DNA from 4 places in the Serratia sp. AS12 genome. Region 3 is predicted to be linked to each of the others. Evidence: predicted binding sites of a transcription regulator. Region 3 holds the regulator's gene; each other region holds the start of a gene.
The links. The regulator LexA, encoded in region 3, represses DNA repair genes until DNA is damaged. The targets are predictions, from matches to a motif close to TNCTGTATGTACATACAGNA.

Region 1: the regulator LexA is predicted to act here: its motif matches at 3,706-3,725, upstream of sulA (SOS-induced cell division inhibitor SulA).
Region 2: the regulator LexA is predicted to act here: its motif matches at 3,818-3,837, upstream of mutH (DNA mismatch repair endonuclease MutH).
Region 4: the regulator LexA is predicted to act here: its motif matches at 1,470-1,489, upstream of umuD (translesion error-prone DNA polymerase V autoproteolytic subunit).

Annotation. Positions count from the first base shown of each region.
Region 1 covers NC_015566.1:1,875,412-1,880,775, reverse strand. Annotated here, with positions in the region: gene helD (DNA helicase IV) at 1-72, opposite strand, end outside; gene SERAS12_RS08695 (YccF domain-containing protein) at 239-691, shown strand; gene yccS (YccS family putative transporter) at 718-2,853, shown strand; gene SERAS12_RS08685 (TfoX/Sxy family DNA transformation protein) at 2,854-3,513, opposite strand; gene sulA (SOS-induced cell division inhibitor SulA) at 3,747-4,253, shown strand; gene ompA (porin OmpA) at 4,612-5,364, shown strand, end outside.
Region 2 covers NC_015566.1:4,290,782-4,296,145, forward strand. Annotated here, with positions in the region: gene lgt (prolipoprotein diacylglyceryl transferase) at 1-204, opposite strand, end outside; gene ptsP (phosphoenolpyruvate--protein phosphotransferase) at 387-2,633, opposite strand; gene rppH (RNA pyrophosphohydrolase) at 2,646-3,173, opposite strand; gene mutH (DNA mismatch repair endonuclease MutH) at 3,870-4,556, shown strand; gene SERAS12_RS20070 (TerC family protein) at 4,652-5,364, shown strand, end outside.
Region 3 covers NC_015566.1:4,927,711-4,933,074, forward strand. Annotated here, with positions in the region: gene zur (zinc uptake transcriptional repressor Zur) at 1-204, shown strand, start outside; gene SERAS12_RS22785 (CsbD family protein) at 316-525, opposite strand; gene dinF (MATE family efflux transporter DinF) at 842-2,179, opposite strand; gene lexA (transcriptional repressor LexA) at 2,281-2,889, opposite strand; gene SERAS12_RS22800 (diacylglycerol kinase) at 3,008-3,376, opposite strand; gene plsB (glycerol-3-phosphate 1-O-acyltransferase PlsB) at 3,526-5,364, shown strand, end outside.
Region 4 covers NC_015566.1:3,281,053-3,286,416, reverse strand. Annotated here, with positions in the region: gene SERAS12_RS15435 (alpha/beta fold hydrolase) at 1-293, shown strand, start outside; gene SERAS12_RS15430 (response regulator transcription factor) at 347-967, opposite strand; gene umuD (translesion error-prone DNA polymerase V autoproteolytic subunit) at 1,507-1,929, shown strand; gene SERAS12_RS15420 (thioredoxin family protein) at 2,061-2,555, opposite strand; gene dsbG (thiol:disulfide interchange protein DsbG) at 2,843-3,604, shown strand; gene oxlT (oxalate/formate MFS antiporter) at 3,655-4,911, opposite strand.

The DNA.
Region 1 (5,364 bases), 2.4 Mb from region 3:
GTGCAGCAACCGCACGCGGTTGTAAGGATGCTGAGCCAGGTGTTTCCCCAGCGATGTCGCTTTAAGTTCCATATCGGCGCGCCATGACTATGTTGAGATTAAATAACGGATATCTGCCAGTTTACCTGTGATAAGCAGTGGCACTCTAGCGCTAAAAAAAGGGTAGAATAGATTTTGCGTTTTGATACCAAACGCAACCGCTTCGCGGTTTGGCCATCATTAGAGCAGAATGACGACTATGCGTACTGTACTGAATATTCTTAATTTTGTGTTGGGCGGTTTTTTCACTACCTTTGGCTGGCTGATCGCAACGGTATTCAGCGTCATACTGATTGTTACCCTGCCTCTGACCCGCTCGTGCTGGGAGATCACCAAATTATCGTTTCTGCCTTTCGGCAACGAAGCCATTCACGTGAATGAGCTGTATCCGGAAAAAAGCAACGCGCTGCTTTCCGCCAGCGGTTCACTGCTGAATATTGTCTGGTTGGTGCTCTTCGGTTGGTGGTTGTGCCTGTCCCATATCGCCGCAGGCATTGTGCAGTGCGTGTCGATTATTGGCATTCCGGTTGGTATTGCCAATTTCAAGATCGCCGCCATCGCACTGTGGCCGGTGGGTCGCCGCGTGGTATCGGTTGAGATGGCTCAGCAGGCCAGAACTGAAAATGCCCGGCGTCAGTACCAACAGCGTTAATTTTTTCTCCGTCTGAGGAGTTTTTCGTGCTCTCTTTTGCACCCGCAATACGCCGTTATGCCTACAACAGCAATTTGCTTTATAACCTGCGTATTTTTATTGCGCTGGCCGGCGCGGCCTCTGTCCCTTGGTGGCTGGCCATTCCCAAACTCACTATTCCCCTGACTCTGGGAGTGGTAGCGGCGGCGTTGACGGATTTGGATGACCGCCTGAGCGGCAGGCTGCGTAACCTGCTGATCACGCTAGTGTGTTTTTTTATAGCCTCCGCCTCCATTGAGCTGCTGTTTCCTTATCCATGGTTATTCGCCCTCGGTCTGACTACCTCGACCTGCGGCTTTATCTTACTGGGGGCATTGGGGCAGCGCTACGCCACCATTGCGTTTGGCGCCTTGCTGATCGCAGTTTACACCATGCTTGGCACCTCAATGTATGACGCCTGGTATCAGCAACCGATACTGCTGATCATTGGCGCCCTGTGGTACAACCTCCTGACGCTGATTGGTCATCTGATTTTTCCTATTCGCCCATTACAGGAAAATTTGGCGCGCTGCTATGATCGGTTGGCAAATTATCTGGATGCCAAGGCCAACCTGTTTGACCCCGATGCCGAACATGCTGCGGACCTGCCGTGGGTGGATGTGGCAATGGCCAACAGCACGCTGGTGACGACTCTCAACCAGACCAAAGTCTCATTGCTGACGCGGCTTAAAGGCGACCGCGGTCAGCGCGGTACGCGTCGTACCCTGCATTATTATTTTGTAGCGCAGGATATTCATGAGCGTGCCAGCTCCGCTCATGTTCAATATCAGGCCCTAAGCCGACAATTTCGTCATAGCGATATCCTGTTTCGTTTCCAGCGCTTGCTCAGCATGCAAGCGCGCGCCTGCCAGCAGTTGGCGCAGTCGATCCTGCTGCGGCAAAAATACCAGCACAACCTGCGTTTTGAGCCGGCTTTCAGCCGCATTGATGAAGCTCTGGCCCGCGTGGCCGTCACCCAGGAAAATCGTGAGCTGACCAAAGCGCTATCGCACCTGTTGAAAAATTTGCGCGCGATTGATGCGCAGTTGGCGAATATCGAATCCGAACAGGCGCTGGCCGACGGCCAGACGGAAGAGAACAGTCTGTCAGATGACCGGCTCACTGGCTGGAGCGACATCCGCCTGCGCATTAGCCGCCATCTGACGCCCCAATCAGCCTTATTCCGCCATGCTATTCGCATGTCTGTGGTGCTGTGCATCGGCTATGCTTTTATTCAGTTTACCGGCATGCAGCACGGTTACTGGATCCTGCTGACCAGCCTGTTTGTTTGCCAGCCCAATTACAATGCCACGCGCCGCAGGCTGGCGCTGCGTATCATAGGTACGCTTGCCGGTATTCTTATCGGCCTGCCGATCCTCTATTTTGTCCCTTCGCAGGAAGGCCAGATGGTGTTAATCGTCATTGCCGGCGTCCTGTTTTTTGCTTTTCGTACCGTGCAGTACGCGCACGCAACCATGTTTATCACCCTGCTCGTACTGCTGTGCTTTAACCTGCTGGGTGAGGGCTTTGAAGTGGCTGCGCCACGCGTCTACGACACCCTTTTGGGATGCGCCATCGCTTGGGCAGCCGTGAGTTTTATCTGGCCAGATTGGCATTTTCGCCAATTGGCGGCCGTGGTGAGCAAAACGTTGAATGCCAACTGCCGCTATCTGGATGCGATTTTGGTGCAATACCATCAGGGTAAGGATAACGGTTTGCCGTACCGTATCGCCCGCAGGGATGCACACAACAGCGACGCAGAGTTGGCCTCGGTGATTTCAAACATGTCGGCCGATCCAAAGGCCGACAAGGTGGTTCAGGATGCCGCTTTTCGCCTGCTGTGCCTGAACCACACCTTGTTGAGTTATATCTCCGCATTGGGCGCACACCGCGAACACATGAACAATCCCGCAACGCTGAAATTGCTGAATGATGCCGTATGCTATGTCGATGGTGCCTTGCATCAGGAAGAACAAGACGGCCGACGCATCGCTCAAGCGTTAGAAAGCCTTGCCGAGCGCATCCAACTCGCGGCTCCAGAACCAGAAAGCAAAGAGCAACTGGTATTACAGCAGATAGGGCTGGTCATTGATCTGCTGCCGGAGCTCATGACGTTAAAAGAGCAGATAGCGAAATCGGCATGATCACGCGAGATCTTTCATCAAGTCCTTGATTCCTGGCGTATGCCCATGACTAAGCAGGACCATGGTATGTTCGAACCACTCGGTTAGCTCACTGCGCAGGGCCAGGGGCAAGGCGGCATGGTGATAACCGGCAATCGCCCCGCCTAAGGAAAGCAGCACTCGCAATCCTAAATTGCGTTGCTGCTGCAACAACCGTAGATAGCTGCGTTTGGCGCCATTCAAGCGCAAATCATAGACATTGCGAATACCGGCCCGCCACAGCAAACGCTCCATGTTGATATCGATGTTCGGTAACGTTCTCAGCCGACCATGCGTATCCATTTTGACCTGAAGTTCCAGGCGGGCCTCCCGGATGGCCTGCCGCGCCAATCCAACAAGCTCATCCTGCGCCCGCCACAGAGATTCATCGACCCAGTAATAACGCAGGGTGATTGGGACGCCCCGTTTGGAGTAAACCATATTGACCATTCCACGGGCGCGGAAAGCAGGCTCCAGGCTATCCGTCGCTCGAAGATAGAGCTCGTCTTCCGCTATCACCCCAAACATGACGCCATCAGCCAGCAGCCCATAACCGCCAAACTGCGAGCGCGTAGTAATGCTCCCTAATGCGTAGAAACACGCTTTGGCCTGTTTGACCCTTCCTGTAGATATCCCTTTCATGAAGCTTCTCCTTGTGTAGGTTCTAATTGTATTATTTCTCACATCAATGAAATAAAAGTAACGTGAACAAGTAATTAGAAAAATACGCACTATCAGCAGCCCTGCCAATCATAAAAACAGGACGTCTAAAAAATAATCGCAATTATGCGAGGCACTACGAAAATTTGAGTTGATCTTATTCATGTCCAGATGTACTGTATAAACATACAGTGACACTACGGGCGGGATACTTTATGCGTACTCAATCACTCTACAAACCCCATTTCAGCCACACCTCTTTTGCGGTGAACAATGCTGCGGAAAACTCGGATGCCGGTAAAGGAAATGGCCTTATCAGTGAACTTGTTTACAACGAGCATCAACCCGCGGTGGCGCAACTATTGCTCCCCCTGTTGCAACAGTTAGGCAGACAGTCACGCTGGCTGTTATGGCTAACCCCACAACAAAAACTCAGTAGATTGTGGCTACAGCAGTCTGGTTTGCCTGTCCATAAGGTCGTGCAACTGAGCCAAATCACTCCGCTTGCCACCGTTGAAGCGATGGAAAAGGCACTTCTGACGGGTAACTACAGTGTGGTTCTCGGATGGTTGCCCGATCTTACGGAAGAAGATCGTCTAAAATTACGGCGTGCAGCCGAATTGGGTCACGCTTATGGGTTCATTATGCGTCCACAACGTGACACAAACCCGACTCACGGACAGTGTTCCATGCTAAAAATTCAGTCTTCTTTGTATCATTAAGTAAATTTAGGATTTTTCCCATCATTTTTATCTCTTTGGGTGGGAACCTTTGATGGATCAGGTGCAAAGCGAGTGCCGCTGCGGTTCCGCACGAAAAAATGCAGGCTAAATTGCCCCATTTCTTACCGGTTAGTGTTAGTAAATATGTACGATTCTGCGTTTTTTTTTAGAGCTTTATCACATCACACTTGTAACTTTCGCGCCACGTTGTAGACTTTACATCGCCAAGGTTGCTCTATAACGCCAGAAAAACTGGCCGAGTAACAAACGAGGGCTCAAACCTTGGCGAAGGAATTTAACCAAGGGCTTAAAACAGCTTTAAAGCTCATTGCCTATTTGGATGATAACGAGGCGCAAAATGAAAAAGACAGCTATCGCATTAGCAGTGGCACTGGCTGGTTTCGCTACCGTAGCGCAAGCCGCCCCAAAAGATAATACCTGGTACACCGGTGCTAAACTGGGCTGGTCCCAGTACCATGACACTGGTTTCTACGGCAACGGTTACCAGAATGGTATCGGCAATGGTCCGAACCATAAAGATCAACTGGGTGCTGGCGCGTTCCTGGGTTACCAGGCGAACCAATACCTGGGCTTCGAGCTGGGCTATGACTGGCTTGGCCGTATGCCTTACAAAGGCAGCGTGAACAACGGTGCTTTCAAAGCACAGGGCGTTCAACTGGCAGCTAAACTGAGCTACCCAATTGCTGACGATCTGGATATCTACACTCGTCTGGGTGGTATGGTATGGCGTGCAGACTCCAAAGCTAACTACGGCAATGGCACTCGTCTGAGCGACCACGACACCGGCGTTTCTCCGCTGGCTGCAGTGGGTGTTGAATACGCACTGACCAAAAACTGGGCTACTCGCCTGGACTACCAGTTCGTTAGCAACATCGGTGATGCAGGTACTGTCGGCGCACGTCCAGACAACACCATGCTGAGCTTGGGTGTTTCTTACCGTTTCGGTCAGGATGATGTTGTTGCTCCAGTTGCTCCAGCACCAGCTCCGGCTCCAGTTGTTGAAACCAAGCGTTTCACTCTGAAGTCTGACGTGCTGTTCAACTTCAACAAAGCAACTCTGAAACCAGAAGGCCAACAGGCTCTGGACCAG
Region 2 (5,364 bases), 640 kb from region 3:
CACACCGAGGAAACCAGCATACAGCAGGTTCTCCACTTCATCCTTGGTCCAGCCGCTGCCCGGTTTGTTGGCACGGCGCACCGCCAACCACATGGCAAAAACAAAGCCAACCAGGTACATCAGGCCATACCAGTGCAGAGAAACCGGGCCGATAGAGAAAATCACCGGATCAAATTTAGGAAACGCCAGATAGCTATTGGTCATCTATCACCACAACATGTCTATTATTCTTCCCCAACCGGGGGCGGCAGGTGCCAAACGCGCTAAAACACTCTTTTTCGTTGCTTTCAACGCAGTCGAGGAGGCGGATAATAGCATAAGCTTAACCGCCTCCGGACTGGCCAACAGGGAAAAGTTCTGTAAAAAAATCAGTCAGCAGCAAGCCTTTACTTGCCGCCACGGATCAATCCGCCCATGCCGCGCCGTTCCATAAACGCCGCGACCTGGTGGCGCACTTCGGTCGTCATCTGGGCGCCCAGCACCCGCTGCGCCAGCACTTCGGCGTCAGACAGCTCAATATGCCGCAGCAGATATTTGATGCGCGCCACACTGCGCCCGTTCATGCTTAAGTTACGATAACCCATGCCCACCAACAGCAACGCGCCCATCGGATCCCCGGCCAGTTCACCGCACAGGCTCACCTGCAGCCCAACCGCGTTGGCCTGAACCACGATCAGCTTAAGCACCTGCAACATTGAAGGATGCAAACTGTCGTACAGCGCCGCAACGCGGGTATTGTTGCGGTCTACCGCCAGCAGGTATTGGGTCAGGTCATTGGTGCCAACCGAAATGAACTCAACCCGCCCGGCCAGATGGGGGATCAGGAAAATCATCGACGGCACTTCCAGCATTACGCCAAGCTTGGGTTTCGGGATTTCATATCCGAGCACCTCTTCCACTTCGCGCCCTGCGCGATCGATCAACCGCCGGGCCTCGTCGATCTCTTCCAGGCTGGTGATCATCGGCAGCAGGATGCCCAGATTGCCGGTCCCGGCATTGGCGCGCAGCATCGCACGCACCTGAATAAGGAATATTTCCGGCTGATCAAGGGTGATGCGGATACCGCGCCAGCCCAGGCAGGGATTTTCCTCGCTGATCGGCATATAAGGCAGCTGCTTATCGGCGCCGATATCCAGCGTCCGCAGCGTGACCGGTTTGTTCGGGTAAAGCTGCAACATGCCCTGATACTGCGCAACCTGCTCTTCTTCCGAAGGGAAGCCGCTTTGCAACATGAAAGGGATTTCGGTTCGGTACAAACCGACGCCATCGACTCGCCCGCCCAAGAGCTGCTCGTGTTCCGGGCTGAGGCCGGCGTTAAGCATCACCTGAACTCGCTCACCGCTTTTGAGCTGGGCCGGCTGCTCGACGTCGTCTTCCGCCAGTTTGCTTAACTCAAGTTCTTCGCTGATCAGCCGCTGGTATTCCTGCACCAGCACCGGTTCAGGGTCGACCAGCAGCTCGCCGCGATAACCGTCGACAATCAGCAGCCGCTGGCTGAGCAGCGCAGGCTGGATATCCGCGCCCATCACCGTCGGCACGCCCATCGCCCGCACCAGAATCGCCGCATGGGAGTTGGCGGCGCCATCGCGTACGACCACGCCAACCAGCCTGTCCTGCGGCATTTCAGCCAACAGGGTGGCAGTCAGTTCGTCCGCCACCAGCACGAAACGCGCCGGCCACTGAGTCGCGCCCTGGGTGGTGTCGTCGAGGTGGAATAGCAGGCGCTGGCCGAGCGCGCGCAAATCGCTGGCGCGCTCACGCATATAGGTGTCTTGCAGGCTGGCGAATTGGGCGGCAAAGACTTCGATCACCTGTTTCACCGCCCATTCCGCTACGGAACCGGCGTCAATTTCGGCAAATAGCTCGCGCTTGAGGCGGGCGTCGTTCAACAGGTGAGAGTACAGATCGAAAATCGCCGCGCTCTCTTTTTGCGAGCTGGCGGCAAAGCGCTTGCTGAAACGGCGGAATTCCGCGCCGGCTTCTTCCAGCGCCTGCGTCAGGCGTTCCCGCTCGCTCACGGTATCGAGTGTCGAGGCCTTGTAAACCTGATCGAGCGACGGCTGGCTGCTGTCCTGCCAACCTTCCGCCACCGCTACGCCGGGGGATGCCGCCAATGCTCGGATGCGGGTCTGGCGATATTGGCCAAAAATGGCGTTAAGCTGCGATTGCGAGAGGATCCCGGCCATTTGCGTAGCCAGAGTCACCATGAAGGATTCTTCGCTTTCGTCGAACTGGCGCAGCTCACGCTGCTGCACCACCAGCACTCCCAGCAGTTGGCGACGATGAATAATCGGCACGCCCAGGAAGGATCGGAAACGATCCTCCTTCACCTGAGGTATGTATTTGAAGCTGGGGTGGCTCTGCGCGTCAGCCAGGTTTATCGGCTCTGCACGGCGCCCGACCAACCCGACGATGCCTTCATCAAATGCCAGCGCGATAGCGCGCCCGCGCGGTTTTTTCAACCCGCGCGTCGCCATCAGGTAGTAGCAGCGGCGATCGTTGTCTGCCAAATATATGGAGCAGACTTCCGTATCCATCGCCAGACAGGTTTCATTGACCAAAAGATCCAGCGCATCTGTCAGACTGGCCGCCGCGGCCACCTTCTCAACAATTTCTCGCAAGCGCGTGAGCATAGTCGGCTTAACTTAACCTCTCTTCCGGCGATAGGCGGGGGGCTGCCGCTGTGTTGCCTGCTCCTGCATCGGCATCACGGTGACGGCGAATTCTTTCATCACCCGGCGGTAAACGTCGCGTTTGAACGACACCACCTGGCGTACCGGATACCAAAAACTCACCCAGCGCCAGCCGTCAAACTCCGGCGTGCTGCTGCGTTGCATATTGATATCCGCGTCATTGCACATTAGCTGCAACAAAAACCATTTCTGCTTTTGGCCGATACATACCGGCTTTGTGTCCCAACGCACCAAACGTTTTGGCAATTTATAGCGCAACCAGTTGCGGGTTGAGGCCAGGATGCGCACATCCTTTTTGCTCAGCCCCACTTCTTCGAACAGCTCACGGTACATTGCCTGTTCTGCGGTTTCGCCAGGGTTAATCCCACCTTGGGGAAACTGCCAGGAGTGTTGACCGTAACGGCGAGCCCAAAGGACCTGCCCCTGACGATTACAGATTACGATACCAACATTCGGGCGGTAGCCATCATCATCGATCACCGGACTACCTCGATAAGCTTAATTTCGCATAGATGTACTGATTGTTTCACACAAGCTACAGGCGGTAAACCACTGCTTTGCAGCGCCGTAAACCGGATAACATTGGGATAACTCACAGATAATGGCAAAGTTATAAACATGTGAGGCGATTTTACGGCGGTTTTATTCACTTTTTCTGTGGATAGGTGTGTGAAGAACTCAAGGGATAAGCTGGTACAACTCTGACGAGCCTAAAAACACCATTAAAACCAGTTCAATATTAATTCAATAAAAACAACATGATAAATTATTATCAACAGGTATAAACAGGACAGAAATGTGATCTGTGCACGGTTAGGATCTTACCCTGGCGAAAGATCCACCAACGTCGTTTTTATCCACAGATTATCCGTATGAGTTACGCACAAAACGGACAATTTCGCAAAAAAATGCCCGAGTCAAGGCTGTAAATCGAACCAGTGATCGGGAAAAATTTGGGTTATCCCATAAATCTGTGGATAAATAGGTGTAAGATCCTGTTTATTGTCGGTGGCTTCAGGTGCACAAGCGCCGGACGAAATTTGTTTCCTGCGCGACGGAAGAAAAAAAGTCATGAAAAATCATGCTTCTATTAGTCTATTCCCGCGTCTTGCCCAGCCGATGTTCGCTGTGCACAAATGCAGTACATTTTTCAACCAAATCTGACGGGCTTGTATTATGGCGTTTTTATCCCCTCTTCCCCTTCCGCCGGAAAACGAACAGCAGCTGTTTGAACGAGCACAGCAGCTTGCCGGCTTTACCCTGGGTGAACTGGCCGCGCGCGCGCAGTTGCCGATCCCCAAGGATCTGAAACGCGATAAAGGCTGGGTGGGCATGCTGCTGGAGCTGTACCTCGGCGCCATGGCGGGCAGCAAACCGGAGCAGGATTTTCCCGAACTGGGCATTGAGTTGAAAACCATCCCGATTGACGCTGCCGGCAAGCCGCTGGAGACCACCTTCGTCTGCGTAGCACCGCTTACCGGCAACAGCGGCGTTACCTGGGCCAGCAGCCATGTGCGCCATAAGCTGGCGCGGGTATTGTGGATACCGGTAGAAGGCGAGCGACAAATCCCGCTGGCGCAGCGGCACATAGGATCACCGCTGCTGTGGAGCCCGAGCGCCGCTGAAGAAGAGATGCTGCGCCGAGATTGGGAGGAACTGATGGACCTGATCGTGCTCGGCCACGTGGAGCGGATCACCGCTCGTCACGGAGAGGTACTGCAACTGCGGCCCAAGGCGGCCAACAGCAAGGCGCTGACCGAGGCCATCGGCGAACAGGGCCAGCCTATCCTCACGCTGCCGCGCGGTTTTTATCTGAAAAAAAGCTTCACCGGCGCGTTATTGGCAAGACATTTCTTAATATGATCCTCTTTGTTTAAGCCATGTTTAGCTAACAGTGTCGCCGTACCAATAAACGCGTATAATTCAGCCTTTGCTTTTTATTAAGGTGTGGCTTGGCAATGTTCGATTGGATTATGGATCCCAATGCCTGGTTAGCGTTAGGTACGCTGACCATTCTTGAGATCATTCTGGGTATTGATAATATTATTTTCCTGTCTCTGGTGGTGGCCAAACTGCCGAAGGCGCAGCAGAACAAGGCTCGCCGTATCGGTCTGGCCGGCGCTATGCTGATGCGTCTGGGGCTACTGGCGTCTATCGCCTGGGTGATTCGCCTGACCCACCCGCTGTTTACGGTGATGGACCACAGCATCTCGGCGCGCGATCTGATCCTGCTGCTCGGCGGACTGTTCCTGATCTGGAAAGCCAGTAAAGAGATCCACGAAACTATCGAAGGGTCCGATGAAGAGCACCACACCAAAGTGAACGGCTTCTTCGGCGCCATCGTGCAGATTATGTTACTGGATATCATCTTCAGCCTGGACTCGGTGATTACGGCGGTAGGCCTGTCCGATCACCTGTTTATTATGATGGCGGCGGTGGTGATTGCGGTTGGGGTCATGATGTTTGCCGCCCGGCCGATCGGCGAGTTCGTTAACCGCCATCCTTCGGTGAAAATGCTGGCGCTGGCGTTCCTGATCCTGGTGGGCTTCACCCTGATGCTGGAAAGCTTCCAGGTACATATTCCGAAAGGTTACATCTATTTTGCGATGTTCTTCTCGATGTCCGTCGAAGCGCTCAACCTGATGCGCGGCAAGAAAAACCAGGCCCCAGA
Region 3 (5,364 bases):
GATCGCTGTGCTCAGGTGACTGAACGCACCACCGAAGGGGTGGAGGAAACGCTGCAAAAACTGGCGAAAGAGTCGGGTTTTGTGCTGCGCCACAGCGTGGTGGAAGCGCATGGTCTGTGTTCGGGCTGTGTTGAAGTGGAAGCCTGCGACAGCAAGCATGATTGCGGCGAGCACGATCACAGCATTGCCATCAAGAAGAAATAAATTAAGCGGGGTTGGTCAGGCACTTCCCTGTACCTGTGGCCGTGGCGTTAAGGGGATGATGCCAGGCCGGCTACAGTCGATTACGGCCACCGTACGCTGTGGCCCTGCTCGCTACCAGCGATACTTGCTGTGGTCTTCCCAGGATTTCACTTCTTTCTCGGCCGCCTCTTTCTGGTAGCCATAGCGCTCCTGGATTTTACCGACAAGCTGTTCGCGTTTCCCTTCAATGACGGCCAAATCGTCATCGGTCAGCTTGCCCCACTGTTCCTTCACTTTCCCTTTAAACTGTTTCCAGTTACCGTCGGCTTGATCTTTGTTCATAGTCTCTCCGTTAACCTGTCGTAAATCAGTTTGATGCTGTGCTGACCGGGCGTCTAACCAAGCAATTTTCATGGTCTATTACCGCAAACCAAAGGGTTGCCACTCCCCATTCATTTAGCCAGCCACATGATTAATTGTAGACGCAGATAACGAAAATAGAATAAAAACCAGAATAAAAATCCATTAAAAAACACTTTATCAGAAAAACACGCCAACAAACAAAGCACTACCCGAATGGAATATCCTTCGGGATATGTAAGAAAATATAAATAAAAACATAAGAAAAATTACTCAATAATCTAAAAAACTCTCGGACTTATTGCACCGCAAACCAGGTACCGCGCAGCCGGTGACGGTGCCAGAACCAGCCCAGCGCAATGCCCCGCAGCGACAAAAACACCGCCAGCGCCAGCCATAATCCGTGATTGCCTAACACAGGGACGGTAAACAACGTCAGGCCGAAGCCGACGGCCGCCACCGCCATGCTGTTGCGCATTTCGGCACCGCGGGTCGCGCCAATAAACATGCCGTCCAGCAGGTAACACCACACACCGACCAACGGCAGCACCACCTGCCACGGCAGATAATGGCTCGCCAGCGTACGCAACTCGGGTAAAGAGGTTAATGCCGAGATGATTTGCTGCCCGGCAACGGCATACACCACCCCAAAAGCCAGCGCCACCAGGCAAGCCTGGCGACAGGCGGCGTGCCACACCTTGCGCAGTTGGCTGTCGTCGCGAGCGCCATAGGCATGGCCGGAATGCGCCTCTACCGCGTAGGCAAAGCCGTCGAGCGCGTAGGCCGTGAAGGTCAGCAAATTCATCAATACCGCGTTTACCGCCACCACGTCGCCGCCAAGCCGGGCGCCGAAGATGGTCAGTGAGGCAAAACACACTTGCAGCAACAGTGAACGCAACATGATGTCGCGATTCAGCGCCAACAAGCGCCGCAGATTTCCGCGCCAGGCCTGGCGCAGCATCGGCGCGGAAATCCCTCGAATACGCATCACCCGCCAGGCAAGCCATAGCCCCAGCAACAGGGTGACATATTCAGAGATGACGGTCGCCGTCGCCGCCCCTTGCACGTTCCACCTCAGCCCCATCACCAGCCAGATATCCAGTACGATATTCAGCAGGTTACCGATAATCAGCAAGATCACCGGTGCACGCACGTATTGCACGCCAAGCAGCCAGCCCAGGATCACCATGTTGGCCAACGCCGCCGGCGCACTTAGCCAGCGGATTTCGAGGAATAGCCGGGCTTGTTCCAGCACCGCGCCATCGCCGCCCACGATCTGCAACGCCATATCGATCAACGGATGGCGCAGCAGCACAATAGCCACACCGGCCAACGCCGCCAGCAACAACGGCTGCATAAAAGCGCGCGCCAACCCCTGCGGATCCTGTGCACCGAGCGCCTGTGCCGCCAGTCCGGTAGTGCTCATGCGAAGGAACAGCAGCAACATAAACAGGAAGCTGGTAGCCATGGCGCCAATCGCAACGCCGCCCAGATAGGTGGGGCTATCCAGGTGGCCAATCACCGCAGTATCCACCAGCCCGAGCAGCGGCACGGTAATATTGGAAAAGATCATTGGCAGAGCAAGGCGCCATAGGGCTTTATCAGTATCGCTGGTGAAGGCAGAAAGCAGGCGCATAGTGAAATGTTCCCGTGGCGGTAGGGTTTGAATGAATCAGAAATGACATCGCCCCAGAGCTGGGGCGATTTAAATCAGAGGAGGACGTTCAGGCGCAGCGATTAAATCCAGTCGCCGTTGCGGATCACGCCGACCGCCAGACCTTCAATGGTGAAATTCTGCTGACGCAGATCGACCACGATAGGCTGGAACTCGCTGTTTTCTGGCAGCAGTTCAACCACATTGCCGTGTTTTTTCAGGCGCTTGACCGTAACTTCATCTTCAATACGTGCCACAACTACCTGGCCGTTCCGCACGTCCTGGGTTTTATGCACCGCCAGCAGATCGCCGTCGAGAATGCCGATATCACGCATCGACATGCCGTTGACCCGCAGCAGGAAATCCGCGCTAGGTTTGAACAGAGAAGGATCCACCTTATAGTGTCCTTCGATATGCTGTTGCGCCAGCAGCGGTTCACCGGCGGCCACGCGGCCAATCAGCGGTAAACCTTCTTCATCTTCCATCAGCAGACGAATGCCGCGTGAAGCGCCGGAGACGATCTCGATCACGCCCTTGCGCGCCAGCGCTTTCAGATGTTCTTCTGCAGCATTTGGCGAACGGAACCCCAGACGCATGGCGATCTCGGCGCGCGTTGGCGGCATGCCAGTTGACGAAATATGATCGCGAATCAGATCATAGACTTCTTGTTGTCTGGTAGTTAGTGCTTTCATTCCGCCCCCTGTTTGTTTATACAGTCTTGCTGTGAGTATATACAGGTAAGCGCGGCTTGGGAACCGAAGAATGAATAAAAATCAGGGATTAGCGCCCCGCCGCGACGGGGCGAACCACTCAGACAAAGTGCTGCCACAGTACCGAACCCCAGACAAACAGCGCCAGGATGATCGCCAGCGTTACCGCCGCCGATCCCATATCTTTCGCTCGGCCGGAAAGCTCGTGGTGTTCCGTGCCCACCCTATCGACAATGGCTTCAATCGCGCTGTTCAGCATCTCGACGATCACGACCAACAGCACCGATCCGATCAGCAAAATGCGCGCTATCGCACCCACATCCAGCCAGATCGCCAGTATGATAGCCAGCACGGTCGCCACCAGTTCCTGGCGGAATGCGGCTTCGTGCTGCCAGGCAGCAGAAAAGCCTTTATATGAGTAGCCGGCGGCTTTAATAATACGGGTCAGGCCGGTTGCTTGGTTTGCCATGTTTTTTAGTGCCTTTCACAGAGGTAAGTCATAATTATAGAGCTTGGGTCAGGAAACTCTCCCGGCTCACGGTTTTCCAACACCACAGATCTGCTACCCGGTTTCTGGTATGCTTGCGGCGCATTGCTAACAAGAGGCTTCACGTTGTTATGTCAGGTTGGCGTAAAATTTATTATAAATTATTGAATTTACCACTCAAATTGTTGGTAAGAAGTAAGGTTATCCCTTCAGATCCGGTCACGGAGTTAGGGTTGGATCCCTCACGGCCGATTTTGTATGTTTTACCTTATAATTCCAAGGCGGATTTACTGACGCTACGCACCCAGTGCCTGGCACAGGATTTGCCCGACCCCCTCAATCCGCTGGAGATAGACGGCACCGTACTGCCAAGCCACGTGTTCATTCACGACGGCCCGCGCGTGTTCCGCTACTACACACCGAAAGAAGAGTCGGTAAAACTGTTTCACGACTATCTGGATCTGCACCGCAGCAATCCGGATCTCGATATTCAGATGCTGCCGGTGTCGGTGATGTTTGGCCGCTCCCCAGGCCGCGAAGGTCACGGCACGCCGCATCTGCGCTTGCTGAACGGCGTCCAGAAATTCTTCGCCGTCCTGTGGCTGGGCCGCGACAGCTTCGTGCGTTTCTCCAACACCGTTTCGCTGCGCCGAATGGCGACCGAACACGGTACGGACAAAACTATCGCACAGAAACTGGCGCGCGTGGCGCGCATGCATTTCTCGCGTCAACGTTTGGCCGCCGTCGGCCCAAGCCTGCCGGCGCGTCAGGATCTGTTCAATAAGCTGTTGGCGTCCAAAGCGATCGAAAAAGCGGTCGAGGACGAAGCGCGCAGCAAGAAAATTTCCCATGAAAAGGCCCAGCAGAACGCCATTGCGCTGATGGAAGAGATCGCCGCCGACTTCTCGTACGAGACGGTGCGCCTTTCCGATCGCGTGCTGAGCTGGACCTGGAACCGGCTGTATCAGGGCATCAACGTCACCAACGCCGAGCGCGTGCGCCAGTTGGCGCAGGACGGCCACGAGATCGTTTATGTGCCGTGTCACCGCAGCCATATGGATTATCTGCTGCTGTCCTACGTGCTGTATCACCAGGGCCTGGTGCCGCCGCACATCGCCGCCGGCATCAACCTCAACTTCTGGCCGGCCGGGCCGATCTTCCGTCGCCTGGGCGCGTTCTTTATCCGCCGCACCTTCAAAGGCAACAAGCTGTACTCAACGGTGTTCCGCGAATACCTCGGCGAGCTGTTTACCCGTGGCTACTCGGTGGAATACTTCGTTGAAGGCGGCCGTTCCCGTACCGGGCGCCTGCTGGAACCAAAGACCGGCACCCTGTCGATGACCATCCAGGCCATGTTGCGCGGTGGTACTCGCCCTATCACGCTGGTCCCGATCTACATCGGTTACGAACACGTGATGGAAGTAGGTACTTACGCCAAAGAGCTGCGCGGTGCGACCAAGGAAAAAGAGAGCCTGTTGCAGATGCTGCGCGGCCTGCGCAAGCTGCGTAATCTCGGCCAGGGTTACGTCAACTTCGGCGATCCGCTGCCGTTGACCACCTACCTGAACCAGAACGTGCCGCAGTGGCGCGAATCGATTGACCCGATCGAAGCCCAACGTCCAAGCTGGCTGACGCCAACGGTCAACGACCTGGCGGCCAAGATCATGGTACGCATCAACAACGCGGCCGCCGCCAATGCCATGAACCTGTGTTCCACGGCGCTGCTGGCCTCACGCCAGCGCTCGCTGACTCGCGAGCAGTTGCTTGAGCAGTTGGAGTGTTATCTGCAACTGATGCGCAACGTGCCTTACGCCGGCGACGTCACCGTGCCGACCCAGACGCCGGACGAGCTGCTCGATCACGCGCTGAACATGAACAAGTTCGAGGTGGAGAAGGATAACATCGGCGATATCATCATCCTGCCGCGCGAGCAGGCGGTGTTGATGACCTATTACCGCAACAATATCCAC
Region 4 (5,364 bases), 1.6 Mb from region 3:
TGACCCAGACCCTGAACATTGCTTTGCTGGCATCACTGAAGGGGACCATCGAGTGCGTGACCGCGTTCTCGGAAACCGACTTCCGTGACGATATGCTGAAGATTGATGTGCCTACGCTGGTGATCCACGGCAGCAACGATCAAATCGTTCCGATTGACGTCACCGGTAAAGTGGCCGCTGAAACGATCCCTGGCGCCGAACTGAAGGTGTATGACAATGCGCCTCACGGCTTTGCCGTAACGCATCAGGACCGGTTAAACGACGATCTCCTGGCGTTTTTACAGGCTCGCTAAGCAAAATGGCTCATGTGCAGGGAGCGCTGTATGCCTGCACATGAGCCGATTTGTCAGGATGCTTTGGACTTACTGAGATTCAACCGCTCGGCATCACGCACCAGATCCGCGAGAGAACGCACCTGCATTTTATCCATCACCCGGCGACGATGTACCTTGACCGTAATTTCGCTGACGCCCAGTTCTGCGGCAATCTGTTTATTCATCAAGCCCTTAATCGTCAGTTCCAGCACTTCCTGTTCGCGCGGCGTCAGCGTGAGGTGCCGCTGTTTCAGTTCGTAATGCTCGCGCAACTGATCTGAATTCTCCGCGGCCAGATTGAGGGCTTCCTGAACCGCCTTCAGCAGATCGTCGGAAGCGACCGGCTTGGTCAAAAACTCATGCGCACCGGCTTTCATCGCCTGCACCGACAGCGGGATGGTGCCGTAGCCGGTAAGGAAGATCACCGGCATTTCCCGGCCGCTCGCTTTCAGCGCATCGGTTACCTCGAAACCATCCCCGCTCGGCATGCGCATATCCAGAATGATACAGCCGGGTATGGCAGGAAAGGAGTGTGAAAGAAAGGCCTCTGCGCAGTCAAAATCAACGGCACTGTAGCCGGCAGAGTTTAACAGCCTGACGATAGATTGCCTGACCGAATGGTCATCATCGACGACATAAACGACATGTTCCATAGCTTGCCTCTGCAATTACGCCCTGAAACCGGGCATGTACCCAAGGGAACCCCACGCAGCCCGCCCGTTCTTCGGCCGGCAAATGCGATCATGCTACCCCCTAATTAACCCGATCCGGATGTCAAAATGAAGACATGGCGGGGGATAATCAGGCTGCTCTGCGCCCACAGGCCATTCAGGCTGGGGTTACACCTCAATGAAAAAGATAAAGACTTGTAGTTTAGACGATGAACACAGAGCGATCATATCAGTGCGAAGGCCTGCTCATCGGTAAACAGACCGGCTGAAATGATAGGCAAATCGAGAATAAATTGATCACTTTTTCGTGAAAAATCATGCCATTATAGCTATGGCATACTCTTGCAGTAAAGGTGTTTACTGATGCCCGAGGGTGAAAATGCAGATAAGTTGCCGGCCAGCCAGGGCAGCTAAAGTTCCCACGGCATCAATCGGTTCCCGGGATCCTCAGGTAAACAACTTGAACACTATAAATCCTTTGCGATACTGTATAAAAACACAGTCAAATAGGGTTGTTCATGATGTTGTTTATTTCCCCTTCCGAAGACAATAAAACCACGCCGGCATTGCCGCTGTTTGCCGATCCCGTAGCTTGCGGTTTCCCTTCTCCGGCGCAGGATTACGTGGAGGCCCGGCTGGATATCGGCAAACTGCTGGTGCGGCACCCCAACGCCACTTACTTTGTGCGCGCCAGCGGCGATTCGATGGTCGAAGGCAACATCAAGGATGGCGATCTGCTGATCGTCGACAGTTCACTGCGGGCGGAGCACGGTAACATTGTCATTGCCGCCATCGACGGCGAGTTCACGGTGAAGAAGTTGCAGCGCCACCCCGATCTGCGGCTGCTGCCGATGAACCCGACCTATTCGCCGATCGTCTTCGGTGACGAAGACGCGCTGGAGATTTTCGGCGTGGTCACCTTTATTGTCTATGCTGCGGTGTGAGAGCGGGGTAAACCTGCCAAGGGTGTTGGGCGAGTAAATTGTCGTTGAAGAGCCATCTTTGGCTGCCCAGCACCAGGCTCAATCAGCCTGGCGCTGAGATTCACTATTTTGATCGGGTTTTCTGGCGAGCCTCAGCCCTGAGGGAAAATTGAGGTCACTTCACGGGCGGTATCGGCCAGAAGCTCGCCGTTTTTGTAACTCTCGGACACTTCTCCATTCTTGCCGATGGCTGTTTTAGGGCGTTCAATAAACTGCCCCAGTGGAGTCGTGTTCTCATCCAGTACCACCGCAAACGGAATTTTGACTTTATCGACACCAAAGTGCGCTTTAAAGACGGCTTCCGCCTTATCGCGCGTGATGATGCCCAGACGAATAGCCGGCGTTGACGCGGCAACGGCATGGATAACGGGCAAGTTTTTATGGCAGTCGGGGCACCACATTTCAGCGGCAACCAGAATGCTGTACGAACCCGGAAGCCGTGACAACTTACTGATGACATCGTCAGGTAATGCCCCTTTGGCAAGCGCCTCAAAATGACGCAATGCCTTGCTGTCTTCTTCTGTTCCGCCGGCAACAAATTCGCTGTAACCCGATGCGGCATCGAGCAGTGCTTTGAAATCTTGCATGTATTCTCCTTAGGTATTAACTGGCACTCGGCATCACATAACTCTGGCAATGATAAAGGCCAATGGGATCTGTTTTGCAATTATTGCTGTCATGGCTGGGAGCGCCGTACCATTTTGGTGCCTGCTTCCCCGTAGCGTTAGATATCGCCATTCTACCTCAGCCAAACGGGGCAGGAGAATTTGTTACTGTGAGACAGAGGCGAATGTTGCCGTTTAGCGAGTGACGGGAGGGACGGTGGTTTGTGATATAAAGGCCCGTAACGATTACCTATTATAGGGAGATAAGAGTGAACAAATACCTCCTCGCGTTATCTGCTGCGCTTATCGGCACGCAGGTTCAGGCTGCAACGCCTGCTGAGCTTCCCGCACCGGTCAAACAACTGGAAAAACAAGGTATTGAAATCATCAAACCCTTCACCGCGCCAGGTGGCGTTCAGGGATGGTTGGGAAAATACCGGGGAACGGGGGTGACAATTTATCTGACCCCCGACAAGAAACATGCCATATCAGGTTATATGTACGATGAGAACGGCAGTAACCTGAGCGAAAAAGTCATACAAGAAGAGATTTACATCCCTGCTGGCCGGGAGATGTGGCAAACGCTCTTAAAAGCGCCAGGCATCCTGGAAGGCAGCGATAAGGCAAATTGCCAGATTGTCGTGTTTGCCGATCCCTTCTGCCCTTACTGTAAAGCGTTCAGACAGGAAGTGCAGCCCTATATCAAAGACAATAAAATCGCCATGAAAACGCAGTTGGTCGGCGTCATGCAGCCCGACAGCGGCCGTTATGCGGCGGCGATATTGTCTTCTGACAACCCTGTGAAGGTCTGGCAGGATTTCGAACTGTCTGGCGGCAAAAGCAAGCCGACACTCCTGGAAAAAACGCCGCAGCCGATTTTTTCCCAGATCCAGTACAACCAGAAATTGATGGACGATCTGGGCGCCAACGGCACACCGGCGATTTATTATCTGAACCATGCCAACGTGCTTCAACAGATCGCCGGTCTGCCGGATAAAGATCAAATGGCCAATCTCGTGGCTTGCAAATAGTTCGCATGCCGTTTGCAGGGTGACCGCGGCTCAGATCACCCTGCTTATTATCAGCCGTGTTGGCGCATAAAGCGTGAGCGCCAGGGTTTCAACACCCAAAGGGCCAGTGCGGCGGTGATAAAATCAAAGGAAATCGCCATACCAAAAACAACGTGCCATCCTTGCGTGTGTTGATAAAGCAGTGCCGCCAACGGGCCGCCAAAAATAGAGCCGATCCCTTGCGACATGTACAGCCAGCCATAGTTTGCGGTGGCGTTTTGGCTGCCGAAGGTATCGGTTAATGTTGAAGGGAACAAAGAAAATATCTCCCCCCAACCAAAAAACACCACGCCGGAAAGTAAAACGAATAACAGCGGGTCTTCACGGCACATCAGCCACAGCGTCATGGCGACACCTTCGAGCGCAAAGGCGATAAACATGGTTTTTTCCCGGCCATAGCGGTCGGAAATAAAACCAAACAGCGGACGAGTCAGCCCATTGGTGAATCGGTCCAGGGTTAACGCCAGGGGCAGCGCCGCCAAGCCAAAAACCACCGCCTGACTGATGCCAAAATCTTCCGCGAAAATAGCCATCTGTGACGTCACCATCAACCCAGAGGTGGACATCATTGCCATCATGACAAACATCAGCCAGAACAGAGGCTGACGCAGCATTTCTTTTGACGTGAACTGACGTTTGCTCTGCTCCAGCTTGGTGCTGGTCGGCTGTAAGTCAACATTGGCCGGTACTTTCAACCCTTGGCTGGCCAGAAAGCCCACCAGGGCAAAGAGGCCGCCGAAGACCATCATGGTCTGCTCCAGGCCGTAGCTGCCCAGAGAAATGCTGATGGGGAAGGTGGTTAAAATCGCCCCCATGCCATATCCGGCAGCCACGGCTCCGGCCGCAAAGCCGCGCTGTTGCGGAAACCACTTAACCATCAACCCAACGACACCGATGTACACAATGCCGGTACCCAGCCCACCGAGACAGCCATAAACCAGATAGAACTCAGTCAGGTTGCTGATCTGGGATGAAATAATCCAGCTAAATCCCGAAAGCAGCGTGCCGATGGAGATTAATATCCGTGGCCCAAAGCGATCGATAAGCTTGCCCTGGAAGGGCGAGAAGAACGTTTGCAATATGATGAGCAACGAAAAGGTGACCTGCAACGCGGGCATATCAACGCCCAACTTGGCCGACAGCGACTTGGTCAATAATGTCCAAACATATTGCGGGCTGGAAATCGCCGCCATACAGATCAATCCCAAAAGGAGTTGTGTCCACCGCTGATTACTTTTTTCTATTACTGACTCGCTGACTAGGGTCATTTAAATCTCCCAAGGTGTAAGTGTTGTATCTGCCGATGCAGATGAATGAGCATTAAGCGTGCCAGAATAAAAAATAAATAATAAATATGTTATTTAACAAGGTGATGGGTGTTTTTTATAATTTAATTTTAAATTTGGCTGGAAGGGGGGGGAAGATATTTCGCACGGGTATAGTGCACATGGGCAAAGTTAGTGCGACATTAAGTAATGTAATTAATAGGTTAAGTATAATTTTTTCTGAATAGCCTGAGATTAAATAGCTAACGAATATGCGTGTCGCAGCGGGCAAGCTCAGCATTTATAAGCTGGAGAAGGCTGCGGCAGATCCGGCTGAACTCGGTTACGGCCTTAAACGGCGCCTGACCGAGAGATACTTTGCTAACGGTTAGCATTGTCACGATATTAATCTCTATTTATCCCGTTGGTCTTAAACCGTTAATGCTAGCCAGTGTT